DNA from 3 places in the Paenibacillus sp. FSL P4-0184 genome. Region 2 is predicted to be linked to each of the others. Evidence: riboswitches for the same ligand, from Rfam matches in the RefSeq annotation. Region 2 holds a riboswitch; each other region holds the start of a gene.
The links. Region 2 has a riboswitch for cyclic di-AMP ahead of MKY52_RS08620 (C40 family peptidase). Riboswitches for the same ligand answer to the same signal wherever they lie in the genome.
Positions count from the first base shown of each region.

Region 1: it holds a riboswitch for cyclic di-AMP, as region 2 does, so the genes downstream of both, MKY52_RS06490 (hypothetical protein) here and MKY52_RS08620 (C40 family peptidase) in region 2, are expected to answer to the same signal.
Region 3: it holds a riboswitch for cyclic di-AMP, as region 2 does, so the genes downstream of both, MKY52_RS13600 (alpha/beta fold hydrolase) here and MKY52_RS08620 (C40 family peptidase) in region 2, are expected to answer to the same signal.

Region 1 covers NZ_JBBORN010000001.1:1,522,574-1,527,233, reverse strand. The annotation lists gene MKY52_RS06500 (hypothetical protein) at 1-281, opposite strand, end outside; gene MKY52_RS06495 (hypothetical protein) at 321-830, opposite strand; gene MKY52_RS06490 (hypothetical protein) at 847-1,338, opposite strand; cyclic di-AMP (ydaO/yuaA leader) riboswitch at 1,472-1,637, opposite strand; cyclic di-AMP (ydaO/yuaA leader) riboswitch at 2,058-2,247, shown strand; gene MKY52_RS06485 (hypothetical protein) at 2,438-2,854, shown strand; gene kdpF (K(+)-transporting ATPase subunit F) at 2,981-3,058, shown strand; gene kdpA (potassium-transporting ATPase subunit KdpA) at 3,071-4,660, shown strand, end outside.
Region 2 covers NZ_JBBORN010000001.1:2,012,493-2,017,152, forward strand. The annotation lists gene MKY52_RS08610 (hypothetical protein) at 1-396, shown strand, start outside; cyclic di-AMP (ydaO/yuaA leader) riboswitch at 611-749, shown strand; gene MKY52_RS08615 (C40 family peptidase) at 803-1,231, shown strand; cyclic di-AMP (ydaO/yuaA leader) riboswitch at 1,591-1,732, shown strand; gene MKY52_RS08620 (C40 family peptidase) at 1,738-2,229, shown strand; gene MKY52_RS08625 (GNAT family N-acetyltransferase) at 2,485-2,970, shown strand; gene MKY52_RS08630 (c-type cytochrome) at 3,098-3,454, shown strand; gene MKY52_RS08635 (4a-hydroxytetrahydrobiopterin dehydratase) at 3,546-3,833, opposite strand; gene MKY52_RS08640 (hypothetical protein) at 4,061-4,354, opposite strand; gene motA (flagellar motor stator protein MotA) at 4,561-4,660, shown strand, end outside.
Region 3 covers NZ_JBBORN010000001.1:3,095,772-3,100,431, forward strand. The annotation lists gene MKY52_RS13580 (glycoside hydrolase family 43 protein) at 1-397, shown strand, start outside; gene MKY52_RS13585 (endo-1,4-beta-xylanase) at 426-1,445, shown strand; gene MKY52_RS13590 (Nif3-like dinuclear metal center hexameric protein) at 1,557-2,351, shown strand; gene MKY52_RS13595 (hypothetical protein) at 2,437-2,610, shown strand; cyclic di-AMP (ydaO/yuaA leader) riboswitch at 2,832-3,016, shown strand; gene MKY52_RS13600 (alpha/beta fold hydrolase) at 3,123-3,932, shown strand; gene selD (selenide, water dikinase SelD) at 4,089-4,660, shown strand, end outside.

The DNA of each region.
Region 1 (4,660 bases), 490 kb from region 2:
CAAGGCAATGCCTTGGCAGACAGGAGAGACCGGCGTGCGTAATAATCGGCGCATTGTCGGATACAAGAGCGGTAAGCTTCGATAGAGAATAGCTGGCTGTCGAAGCTTTTTTGACGGAATATTTTATGAAGCTCTTTAAAGGTACGGATAGTAACCTTCTCAGCTTCTGCTGATTGTTGTAACAACATGTAACTGAGCATATAGATATCATTCGTACACTTTTGAACACACTCTGCAAATATAGTTCTACGGGGGGATTCGGCAGGTAAGGGGTCAGGCATGATAAACACGATCCTTTCAGAATTGTTTATGGGATGAACCTATAATATAGAAAAGTAAGAAATGGATTTGTTGATAAGCTCGGCGGTATCAGGTTCTGGATAACTATGTTTTTGAAGCGCAACACTGGATGGTTTATAATATAGCCGCCCTCCTTTGGAATCTCTCCCACCAGCGACAGCTCTATACAGACGACCTTGCTCAATGTGCCCTGCCAAGGATTTACCCTGCAGCTTGGCTTTTAAATCCTGTAAAGCACCTTGCACTAGCTCAAACTGAGTCTGATCCCACTCTGAACCATGGGTACGTACTTTATCTATCGCTTCCTCTAGCCGGCAATGGTATATCATTCTGAGAAAAGAACTCCATTTAATAAGATCGAAGGTTTTGGTATTGGCAGAGATAAGACATGCTCCCCAGCTGCTACCTCCTTTACAGGTAAGTTTCAGGATGCCATAACGGCTGCCTTGATCAGCCTCCATTCCATAATGAATAGGCTCAGGTGAATCAAAGACGAATACTTCTATGCGAGATAGTCTTCGCTGGTCCATGACAGTTTTCTCCTCCTTAGGTTTCCAAAAGCTTAAGATCTACATGGTGAATGTCATTAGCCTTCTCTATACAGGCGAGCATTTCAGCTTCATTCTCACAGACTGCGGCATGCTCTAGCCATAGTCTGAATTTCTGTTTGCGTATAACGGATAAATGTAAGGGAAAGGTGTTGCGGGATCTCATTACGTACCAACCGGCTGCAACATCTTTCCACGGTTCCTTAAAAGCGGTGAGCCACGGAAAACGTTGGTGTGCTGACCAATCCTGCAGCTGTTGCTTTTCTCGGATACTTTTATATATTTCGTATATAATTGTTCGGTCCATACAGTATTCACAGGTAGATGGGCTGCTGAAATGGCGAAGTGATTCAATCTGCTTCTGACCAAAAGCATAGCCGACAATAGTTCTGTGATGATCCTCTTCGAACCACAACGCTCCAAAGCAAACATAATTTAGACTTATCGGCTCAAGTAGCCCTTGCTGAGTTCCCCAATAATAGTGTTTCATTCCTTTCACCCCGTCCAGCATGCTATCACCTTATAGAATCAGGTAACGCAAAAACCGCAGCAAGAGGAGGACCTCTGCTGCGGTTTTGGAATACAGGTATACACACACCTGTGCCAAAGCGTGGCGGATCAAGGGTCTCTCTCTTTACGCTTACGAGGTTAGCTGTCGGATTCGGACGGTGAGAGTCGCCCTACCTATGTGAGACTTGAACAGTCTCCTTCGGATTCACCCCAAGTAGGCCATGTGGCCTGATGGTTCCCCCGTTCCCTGCAAATACAGGAACTCAGCGTTGAATGTATTTTGTGAAATAGATTCAACCCGAATCATACTCTTTTCAAGGTGTTTCTGTAAAAACAGAAAGTGTTCTTTTGAGCGCGATTTAAACCAAATCCTGCCTACTACGACGGAAAAGGGAACCAAATAGGTATTTATTGCGAGTTATCGGGCTTCTTCCTCGCTTAATCTCGACTTCTTGTTTTCTTACCTATAAAGGCGATTTTTTGAGATTTCTACATTTGTGGTGAATAAAATCACATGGTATGCCCGTTTTTCGCTAATGGATTAAAACTCGAGTAAACAAGAGATATAGAGAGATTGGATATCAAGTAAGCGCTATCCAATACGAAAATAGTTTTTAATTTGCATTATTTTGGCATCAATCAGGTTTTACAATTCTTCCTGCATAAGGGTATGATTACTCCTGTTTCAACAACAATCGAATATTTGATCCGCTTAATTTCCGATAAGGAAAGCGGGGGAACCAACAATCGGCAGACGATGTGAGAGTCGGAAGCCGGTTATGGGGTGAATCCTGTAGAAGGTGCGAGTGAGCTCGCATCTATACAGGTAGGGCGACTCTCACCGCCCGAATCCGACAGCTAACCTCGTAAGCGTATGGAGAGAGGATGAGTGCAATGTGACCGCTAGCGAGCCACAGAGGAGAATCCTTTGTGGCTTTTTGCTGTGCTTTTTTAAGCAAAGCATTTATGGAAAACCTCACGAAGAGGTCGTTATATTCATCATTAGCGGTAGCTTTTCTTTCAAGATCATGGTGATCAAGCTCTGATCTTACAAGTAAAGCATTTGAGGAGAATAAGAGATGACAGATCAGAATGAATATGTACTGGTATGTGCGCCAACGAAGGCAGGCGAACATTTTATTAAGCTTCTAAAATTCAGAGGCATTAAGATGGCCGGATTGACCAACAACTTGCCTGAGAAGGCCCTACTCGAAGAGATGGGGATTGAACAAGTCGTTCTAGTTGATACCCGCCATCAGAATACTTGGTTTCGCCCGCCGTTCCCGGTAGGACGGGTATATCTGTTCGAGAGCAGCTTTACGTTATGCTGCCGCTACATTCAGATGTGCCGCACCTGGACGACACAGCCGATTTTTGTAATCACAAGCTCAATAAATCCTAGATTGGTCTATAAAAGACTTGGTGCAAGTTATGTAATCTATTCTCATAGTGGTGATGCTGATTTTCTAATCGATAAATCACCTCATCAAGGATAAAAGAAGGAGTGCGGGAGATATGATGGATCTGTATATGGTAGCTTCGTTAGCTGTAATTTACGGGTTGTTTTATGGATTTATGCGCTGGTGCGCAGGTGTAGTTGAGGATACAGGGAGGGATAAGTTGTGATTCTAGTAATCGCTGTTACCCTACTGTTGTTTGTATATCTGGTTTACGCATTGATTCATCCGGAGAAATTTTAAGGAGGGGCATTCATGGGCATTTTGCAAATAGTTGCTGTAATCGTAATTCTTATCTTGCTGGTTAAGCCGATGGGCACGTATTTATATTATGTATTTTCTAATGAACCGAACCGTACGGATCGATGGTTTGGAGGCATGGAAAAAGGAATTTATAAGCTGATCGGCCTGAAAAAACGGGACGGAATGTCTTGGAAGAAGTATGCGCTCAGCTTTGTGTTAACAAATATCGTATTGGTTACTTTCAGTTACATTGTTCTTAGATTGCAGCGGGGATTGCCGTTAAACCCGAATGGAATTACGGATATGGAACAGACGCTTTCATTCAATACAGTGATCAGCTTTATGACCAATACGAACCTGCAGCATTATAGCGGGGAGACGGGGCTTTCGTATTTTTCACAAATGGCTGTCATCACGATGATGATGTTCACATCTGCAGCGAGCGGATTTTCTGTTGCGGTTGCCTTTGTCAGAGGAATCACGGGACGGAAATCAGTCGGGAACTTCTTCGAGGATTTCGTCAAAGCGCATATTCGTGTGTTCATTCCGCTAGCTTTGTTAGTTTCATTGGTGCTGGTAGGACTGCATGTGCCACAAACGCTCAAGCCATCACTTGAAGTCACTACACTAGAGGGCCAAACACAACAAATTGCTATCGGTCCAGTAGCTTCTTTGGAATCGATCAAACATCTGGGCACGAATGGTGGCGGCTTCTTCGGGGCCAATTCATCCCATCCTTTTGAGAACCCTAATCCACTTACGAACGTTCTGGAGATTCTCTCTATGTGGATGCTGCCAGCTTCGCTCCCTTATATGTACGGATTGTTTGCCAAGAACAAACGTCAGGGCTGGGTAATTTTTACCGCAATGATGACCTTGTTTGTTCTGCTATTAAGCCTAAACTTCTATGCTGAATCAAAAGGTAATCCGGCGATCAATGCACTAGGAATCGAATCTTCACAAGGTAGCATGGAAGGTAAAGAGGTGCGCTTCGGCATACCGCAGTCTTCCTTGTTTACTTCAGTAACAACCGCAGCTACGACAGGTAGTGTTAACAATATGCATGATACGCTGACGCCGCTGGGAGGTATTACGCCTCTTGCATTGATGATGCTCAACAATGTCTTCGGTGGTAAAGGTGTCGGACTGATCAATATGCTGATGTATGCGATTCTGGGTGTCTTCCTGTGCGGTCTGATGGTCGGCAGGACACCGGAGTTCCTCGGACGGAAGATAGAGGCCAAGGAGATGAAGCTGATTGCCATTGCGATCCTTGTGCATCCGTTCATTATCCTTGTGCCAACTGCAGCTGCGTTCCTGACCGATTTGGGGCAAGGGGCGATTACGAACACTGGATTCCATGGACTCAGTCAAGTGTTATATGAATATGTCTCTTCTGCCGCGAACAATGGCTCAGGATTTGAAGGGCTTGCAGACAACACAACCTTCTGGAATGTCACAACCGGGATTGTCATGCTGCTAGGTCGTTATGTTTCTATTATCGCAATGCTGGCGGTAGCAGGTTCTCTGCTTCAGAAGAAGCCGGTTCCTGAGACGATTGGCACATTCCGCACAGACAATGGACTGTTTACGGGAATTCTG
Region 2 (4,660 bases):
TGGCTTGCTCCAAAAATGTACGGGCTATTCTTGTCCTCCTTTCTGAACTACTCTTTGTTACTTCATCTAGTTCCATACGTATTGGCATGGCTTATATACATCTTTATCGTGCGCCTGTTCCTTCTATATATGCAGTTTGGTTATACCAGCGGCACGGGGATGTTCTCCTCCTTATTCATTTGCTTGAAGTCGCTGATTCCGGCAATAGGAATTTCAATCATACTTGGTGCAGCAGGCCTGATCCTTTTGCTAGTGTGCGGACTAACGGGTATCTTCTGTCCTGGCCTACCAGCACTTCTTATTCGTCAACTTTCATCACTGCCCTCAACACTCTTCAAAATGTGGGGAATTTCAGCTCAATATCATCTATGGCAAAGTAAAGCATTTCCACAATAATTTGAAACATTACAGAACATAATATAAGAGTCCCGGTTCCTGAATCAGGAGCTGGGACTCTTTCGCGTTATAGACAATTTATGAGGATTTGCAAAATCGTAAAGACTTTGTTACAATAAGTCCTGTTCCATTGGTAACAAGTTTGTAATCATTTGAAACGATTTCTACATAACTTCATGTATTTGTCGTAGTCATGTCGATAAGTCACTATCTGGTGCATAAAACGCCGAATTCCTTGCACCGGGAAGTGGGGGAACCATATTTTGGGTGAATTGATCTCGCTTTGCAGTGATCATAGGGGAACCTTCTACCGAATCCTTAAGCTAACCTCACAGGCATTGGAAGGGGTACAATTTTTTTGAAGAATTTAAGAAAAGCATGCGTCGCTGCGGCGCTAGGACTTGTGATGGCGTTCTCTATTGGTGGAGGAAGTGCCTTTGCAGATTCTAAGATGGACAGTGTTATTTCAAAGACAATTGGAGTTGCCTATAAAACCGGAGGCACTAGCACTGCCGGGTTTGACTGTTCTGGATTTACTACGTATGTATTCAAGAAGGTGGGTCTTTCTTTGCCCCGTACTTCAAAAGCTCAATATAATGTCGGAACTCCTGTAGCCAAAAGTAAATTACGTTCAGGTGACCTAGTTTTCTTTAACACATTGGGCAACGGCGTATCCCATGTCGGCATTTATGTTGGAAACGGAAAATTCGCACAATCATCATCTTCATATGGCGTGACCATCACTTCACTTAGCCAGTCCTACTGGGCCAATCGCTACGTTGGTGCTAAAAGAGTAATGAGTACTTCCTCATATCAAGCTATAGCCTACGATTAATACTTCCCCACAACTATAACCTCACAATTACATTATATAGACCTGGGTTTGATTATTGACTTAATCGAATCCAGGTTTTCTTTTGTCTTATTATATTCTTTACACCTCTAGAACGGACTTTAAACACTTTTATTTGATAAAAATTTCAATAAATATAAAAATTAGTTTAATATTATCGCTTACATATGCATTTTGTCTTTAAAAAAACGAATTTTTCTGCATGATTATGTTAAAAACGATTGCCAAGCGGCACTCTGTTTGTTACAATAACTGCAGTAAGATTTTAGTAACATTTTTGTAATCATTAAGTTGTTATTTACAAAGGTTTTGTCATGTATTGATTACAAGCTATTCCTAATCAACAGTATCAGCCGAGTTTCCTAACTATTAGGAAAACGGGGGAACCAACTTTGGGTGAATTGACCTCCATTTTTAGAGGGGTCATAGGGGACCTTCAACCGAACCCTTAAGCTAACCTCGTAGGCATCCGGAAGGGGTATAAACTTTTGAAGAAGAAGCTAGCAGCAGCAGTACTTAGCTTTTCCATTATTTTCACCATCGGAGCAGGAAGCGCTTTCGCGGATTCCAAAATGGATAAAGTGATCGACAAGACCATCGGAACTAAGTACGTATCCGGCGGCATCTCCACAAATGGATTTGATTGCTCCGGATTTACAATGTATGTATTTGATAAAATTGGTATAAACCTACCACACCAATCAGGTTCCCAGTATCAAATGGGTACTGCTATCTCCCAAGATGATTTAAGATCTGGAGATCTTGTATTCTTCAATACAAGTGGTAAGGGTGTCTCCCATGTTGGTATTTATGTCGGTGAAGGCAAGTTTGCACACGCATCTTCCTCACGCGGTGTAACGATTAGCTCCCTGAGTGATAGCTACTACGTGAAACGCTACATCGGTGCTAAACGAATTATGAGCACGGATGCTTATCATTCTGTTGCTTCTGAGACAGAAGATAATGATGATGTTCAATAAGTAAATCGTACATAGGCTCTTTTCCAAGATGTTGATTCTTGGAGAAGAGCTTGTTTTTTGTCTTATTTAGTATTTACCCCTCTCAGAATTTGTAAAACAATAATCCTCATAAATTTCTGAGTCGACCATGCCTCTTTTTGTATATAATTAGTTACAAGCATAAACGCCTTCGATGTCCTTATAAGGACCATAAGTATTTTAAGCTAGAAATATAAGACATTTAAAGTTCCCCCGTGAAAGGAGGTCCTTGACCTTATGATAAATCCCTCTGTTACTTTTCATGTAGCGCCTATGGAGACCAGTCACGCGGAAGAGATTTGCAACTGGGATTACACTGCCCCTTATAATATTTACGGCTGGATGCCGTGGGAGCAAATGCAGGCTCTTGGAATCGAGTTCGGTGACCCTCAGCTACGGAATGAGCAATATGTCTCCATATTAAATGGGCAAGGGATTTTGTGTGGATTCGCGCAGTTGTTTCCAATGGAAGGTGTTGTTCGCTTGGGGATTGGTATGCGCCCTGATCTATGCGGTCAAGGTCTAGGAAAAATATTCATGGATGCAATCGTGCAAGCAGCCCTGCTTCGTTATCCTGGGCGTGAGATTGATCTAGAGGTATTGACCTGGAACCAGCGGGCGATCCGAACTTACCAAAAGTGTGGATTTACGATTACCGATACGTATGAGCGCCTAACCCCCACAGGAAACAAACCTTTTTATTGCATGGTCTATGATAAATAATATTAAATTCAATATTTTTCAATGATTTGATGGCTTTATCGTTCATTTTTTTGTCACAAACCCTATGATAACGCTTCACCTTGAGCTATAATGTAGGGAGCAGCTTACATAGAAGGGACGAACTGGGATGCAGAAATGGATCATGAGCGGTTTGTTTTTTGCCGCCTGTGCCTTTGCGGTAGTACTTATGTTTACACTTCCAGGTAAAGAAGAGGTAGCTGAACAGAATAAGCCGACGATGCCGGAAGTCCAATTGGATGCGGCAAAGGCCGAAGCAACCGTGAAAGCCAGCTGTATCACCTGTCACGGCGATCAGCTTCAAGGTGGAGTTGGACCCAGTCTTCAAAATGAAGGCGGTCAGCATGATGCTGAAGAAATCTACAGTATCGTCACTAAAGGACGAGGTCAAATGCCTTCCTTTAAAGAAAAGCTAGCCCCTGAGGAGATTGCAAACGTCGCCCTCTGGCTCTCAGAGAAAAAGTAACAGTAACTACTACCTAAGCAACTAAAAACGCCCGTGCCAGAAGATAGTTCACTATCTGCGCACGGGCGTTTATTTATGAGTTTAGGTGACACTAACGATTTTTCTCAAAGGCTTCATTAAATTCATGTGCCTCTCGAATATCTAGAGCTGTAATACCGTCTTCCTCATTTGATTTCAGTCGTAAAGTCACTGTCTTATAATCAATCGTAATATGTGGATGGTGATCAAAGGCTTCTGAAATGGTGGCTACTTCATCAACGAAAGCAATACCCTTCATATATTGACTGAACATATATTTTCGCACCATGGTATTCTCTTCCAGCTTCCAACCTTCCAGCTTGCTGATCTGCTCACGCAGTTCTTCTTCGGTAAATAACAATTCGTTTCCTCCCTTACTAAAAATTGCAGTAAAATCCGCAGGTCCCTTTACTCGTCTTATTCGTTAAACAAAACATCCCTTAGCTTCTGAGGTCCAAGGGATGTGCCAGGATAAAGGCAATATTTTCGATTAAATGTATTCAAGAATCCCAGCGATTATAACTCGGCTACACCAATTTTAACACGGGCTACTAACTACGGGCAAATTACGCCCCGCGCCCCCTCTTCTTAAATCAAAACAACAGAGGCTAAATCCTCTTCTCCGACTAAAATATTAATGCGGTGCGTGTCCTTATCGTAAATGATAACGCCGCTCCCCACCTCAATCATAGGTTCATTACCCAGCGCGAAGAAAAGATCCTCAGCCAGTGCCTCCCATACCTCCATCTTGGATTCCTGCGGCAATTCTTGCCACTCTTCCGGATCCATTTCAAAAAATAAGTACCCATCGGAAATTCTTCCGACAGCCTCAGTCAAATCCGTTAGGATTTCACCGTAATCTCTACCATGCTTTACACCCACATGTATCACTCCGTTTTCTCCACAGATGAATAATTACTTACCTTATCCATTATAGCCGAAAAAATGACTTCACAAAAAACGGAATGATGTCGATAAATAAGAATATACGTTATTCGGTTTCGAACAGAGTGCCTTGCCGCTGTTTCAAGGATGATATACGCGGCTTTGTCGGAACACATCTTATAATCTCATGGACGAGGTGCATAATGGAAATTTCAACAATACTTGGTTTAATTTTTGGTCTAGTTGCAGTTATTTGGGGTATGATCCTCAAGCACGCTCCTCTTCACGCTTTAGCCACACCTG
Region 3 (4,660 bases), 1.1 Mb from region 2:
GGATTTTAACCCTACCGTGGACGGTGAAGAGGCAGGGCTTTGTGCCAGATTGGACGAGGATGCACATTATGAGATTGGCTTGGTGCAAAAAGATGGCCACAGAGTCATTGCAGCACAATTAACTATTGATGGAATAACCCGTGTAGAAGCAGAAGTACCAACTACAGCTGAGCGAATTTATCTGAAAATACAGGCGGAGCTTACCGAATACACCTTATTGTTCTCCTTGGATGGGCAGGAATGGAATAAGCTATCTACAGCGGCAGCATACCCATTATCCCCACAGGCCGTAAAAGGAAATGGATTTACAGGTGTTCTTATCGGTTTATACGCGACAGGTCATGGTAAAGTAGCTGAGGTACCTGCCCACTTTGATTGGTTCGATTATCGGTCATAATGAATAGCGTTTGTTAGGAGGGAAATTGTTGAGACAAGCTAGTGATTTTACAGAGCCTGCACTAAAGACAGTGTTCGCAGAGGATTTCAAGATTGGCGCAGCCGTCAACCCATTAACTATCCAATCACAGAAGCATTTGCTTGCTTATCATTTCAACAGTATTACCGCTGAGAACGAGATGAAATTTGAAAGTCTGCATCCACTTGAGGACACTTATAACTTTAGGGCAGCAGACCAGCTGGTTGCCTTCGCCAGGGAACATCATATGGCGATGCGCGGACATACCTTGATTTGGCACAACCAGACAACGGACTGGCTGTTTGAGGATAAGGGCGGAGGACCTGTAAGCAAAGAGATTCTGCTTGCACGAGTTAAATCACATATTCAGACCGTTGTAGGACGTTATAAGGAAGAAATTTATGCTTGGGATGTTGTAAACGAGGTAATCGCTGATGAGGGAGAAGAACTTCTTCGCCAGTCGAAGTGGCTCGACATTGTGGGCCCAGACTTTATCGCCAAAGCGTTTGAATTCGCGCATGAAGCCGATCCAAAGGCTTTGTTGTTCTACAATGACTATAACGAATCCCATCCATTAAAGCGTGACAAAATCTATAAACTGGTGAAGTCGCTATTGGAACAAGGCGTGCCGATCCATGGCGTCGGATTGCAGGCACACTGGAATTTATACGATTCTAGTCTGGATGATATTCGTACAGCGATCGAAAAATATGCATCCTTAGGACTTCAGCTCCAACTGACAGAGCTGGATGTATCCATGTTCCGTTTCGATGATAGACGAATGGACTTAAAGGCAGTACCTGCTGATCTGCTCGAGCTTCAAGCAGATCGATATGAAGCGATGTTCGCACTGCTGAGAGAATACCGGGACGTGATTAGTTCGGTCACGTTCTGGGGAGCAGCGGATGACTATACCTGGCTGGATGATTTCCCTGTTCGTGGGCGGAAGAACTGGCCGTTCCTATTCGATGAAGGGCATAAGCCTAAGCCAGCTTTCCATCGAATTATCACCTCTGCCACGAAATCATAGAGTGGACAAGCTGCTCAAATAATGAACTGTGAACCCGTCCTTATATCGATTAAGGGCGGGTTATTTATACGTTGATAGATTAGTAGAGTAGATCTCAAAGGGCGGATTAAAGTGAGCGTGACAATTAGAACGATTCTGGAAGATTTAATAGGAGCTATGGAACAGATAGATGGGACTGTGGATACTCTTAAGCCGGGGAATCCAGAAATGGTGATTACAGGGATGGTTACGGCATTTTGCGCTACGCAATATGTTGTGGAACGAACGATTGCTATGAACGCCAATTTGTTGATCACACATGAAGGTGTGTTTTACAGTCATCATGAGACGAGCAAGTGGTTAAAGGATGACCCTGTGTCTCGCGCGAAACGGAGTTTGATTGAGCGTTCTGAACTGGCTATTTTTCGTTATCATGATTATTGGCATCGGCATCAACCGGATGGGATCATGGTGGGCTTGCTACGAGAGCTTGAATGGTCAGCCTATGTGGTTGAGCAGCAATCCACTGCTACAATCCTATCGATTCCAGCTATGACGGTAAGTGAAGCGGCTCTGTATATAAAAAGAAAGCTAGGCATCTCCTATGTACGTGCTGCCGGAGACCTATCCCAGATATGCAGACATGTGGGGATATTAGTAGGTTACAGAGGAGGTGGGACGATGGCTATTCCTCTTTTTAATCAGCACAATCTTGATTTAATTATTGCTGGCGAGGGCCCCGAATGGGAAACTCCAGAATATGTGAGGGATGCTGTCCACCAAGGCAGATTAAAAGCGCTGATTATGTTAGGTCATGCGGAAAGTGAAGCTCCAGGAATGAAATATTTAGCTGAAGTTCTGGCACAGAAATACCCAATGATTCCTACTTATTTTATTGCTGAACAACCGGTCTATCAGCTGGTTTAATTTCGTATAAACCGAAATGAAGAATAAATTTGCATATTATGGAGAAAATGATTGGAAACTAGGTCACTGAGAAAGGAGTGTTTCAATGGAAATTCCTTTGGAGGCTGATGAAGTGTTAAGTCGTATCAAAAAGCTTCAAACCGATGGAAGCTCGATCAGCAAAAAACAAGTGAAGCAAAGCGATCCTGATCTTATGAGAAGTGCGCTGTTCTTTTTTCCGAGCTGGGAGCATGCATTGAAAAACGCCGATCTGTTGTAGCCATATGATTGTATAACGAAGCCGAGTGGTTCAGGGATTGATCTCTGATGGCCGCTCGGCTTTTTTTAGATATATTGAGTAAACAAGAGCAAAAGAAAGAGAAAACGAAGTGTATGCTTAATATGAAATGAAAAGCATGGCTTTCAACATTATTTTGCCCACGGCTCAACTTTACAAGAAACCTTACACGGAGTATGATTCATCACATAACTGACAATTACATAAGAAGTCCGCTTAATTTCCGTTAAGGAAAGCGGGGGAACCAACAACTGGGAACCAGTGTAACAATCGGTACTAGTTATGGGGTGAATCCTGTTCCAGGTGCATAAATGCATCCATGCAGGTAGGGCAACTCTCACTGCCCGAATCCGACAGCTAACCTCGTAAGCGTATGGAGAGAGGATGAATGGCGTATTTGATGATGAATAGCCACAGAGAATCCCTCTGTGGTTTTTTGCTGCGTTAAAAAGCAGATATAGTTGTAGAACCTATCTATGAAAGAGGTGTTAACTTTGCCTATTGCTAAACTGAATGGAACTTCGCTCTATTACGAAATCAATGGAACAGGGACTCCGGTTGTGTTTATCCATGGACATGGATTAACACATAGTATGTTCAAGCCACAATTGGAGTATTTTTCTGATAAATATAAAGTGATTCTGTGTGATTTACGGGGGAATGGCAAATCAGGTGAACTACTGCAGGCCCCAAATGAGATTATTGAAACCCAATGTCTAGATATAATTATGCTATTGAATGATTTGGGTATTCGTGAGGCTGTTTTTGTCGGGAGTGCCTATGGGGGGCTCGTCGTTCAACATATTGCGAAACAATATCCAGAGCGAGTAAAAGCGATTGTTGTCGCGGATAGCTTTTGTAGAAGTCAGGCGTCAACGATAATCGGTAAAATCCAGCTTATGGCTGCTTATTGTAGTTGGTTAATGTATTACGCTCCAAGTGAGCTTGTACTGCCTTCGATTCGTATGATGTACCGGGAACGCTGGAATCTGGCTTATAACGAGATTAGAAGAGGACTTCTCGATAAACGTCCACGGGAATTGTATCGGCAAAGGCTGGCTACGAGCCATGTGGATTACACTAGATGCTTAAAGTCTTTTAAGCGTCCCGCCTTATGTATTGTAGGTGACTTTAGTGAATTTGGAGTTAATTGTATGAAGGATATGGTGTCTCAGCTGCCACATGCTCAGTTAGTGATCATCCCTAACGCATTAGATCCTAGTAATCTGTGTCAGCCGGAGAAATTTAATGCTATACTTCAGCGGTTTTTGGAGAAACAGCAGGAAACTCAGCAGATTAGTTGATCTTAGTGGTAAGTGAGAAATGAGGGGCGTCCCATAGCCGGGGAGTATGTACTGGCTACGGGGCGTTCTTCTGTATGTCTGTATTTTGTACAATGCTGTCTACTGATGTAAGATTAAAGATATTCGAGATTAACTATCTAAAGGAGCTGAGTCATGATGTCTCAAGCCGAAACCATAAAATTGACCTCATTATCTTCAAAAGGGGGCTGCGGCTGCAAAATCGGTCCCGCCGATCTCATGCAGGTTATTCGCAGTCTACCACCAACCGTTCCTAATCCGGATCTACTTGTAGGTCTGGATACCAGTGATGACGCTGGGGTATATCGATTAAGTGATGATCTAGCGTTAGTGCAAACTGTTGATTTTTTCACGCCGATCGTGGACGACCCTTATTCCTTTGGGCAAATTGCAGCAGCTAATGCGTTAAGTGATATTTATGCTATGGGCGGCAAGCCGCTTACAGTGCTTAATATTGTGGCCTTCCCTATTTCTGTTTTGGACAAAAGCATTCTCGGTGACATTTTGCGCGGTGCAGCAGATAAAGTGCAGGAAGCAGGAGCAACGCTTGTGGGCGGACATTCCATCGACGATAAAGAGCCTAAATTTGGATTGGCCGTTACGGGCCTTGTGCATCCGGACAAAGTAAGAACGAATGCAGGTGCGCAGGTAGGAGACAAGCTGATTTTGACTAAACCTATCGGTGTGGGCATCTTAACGACTTCTATTAA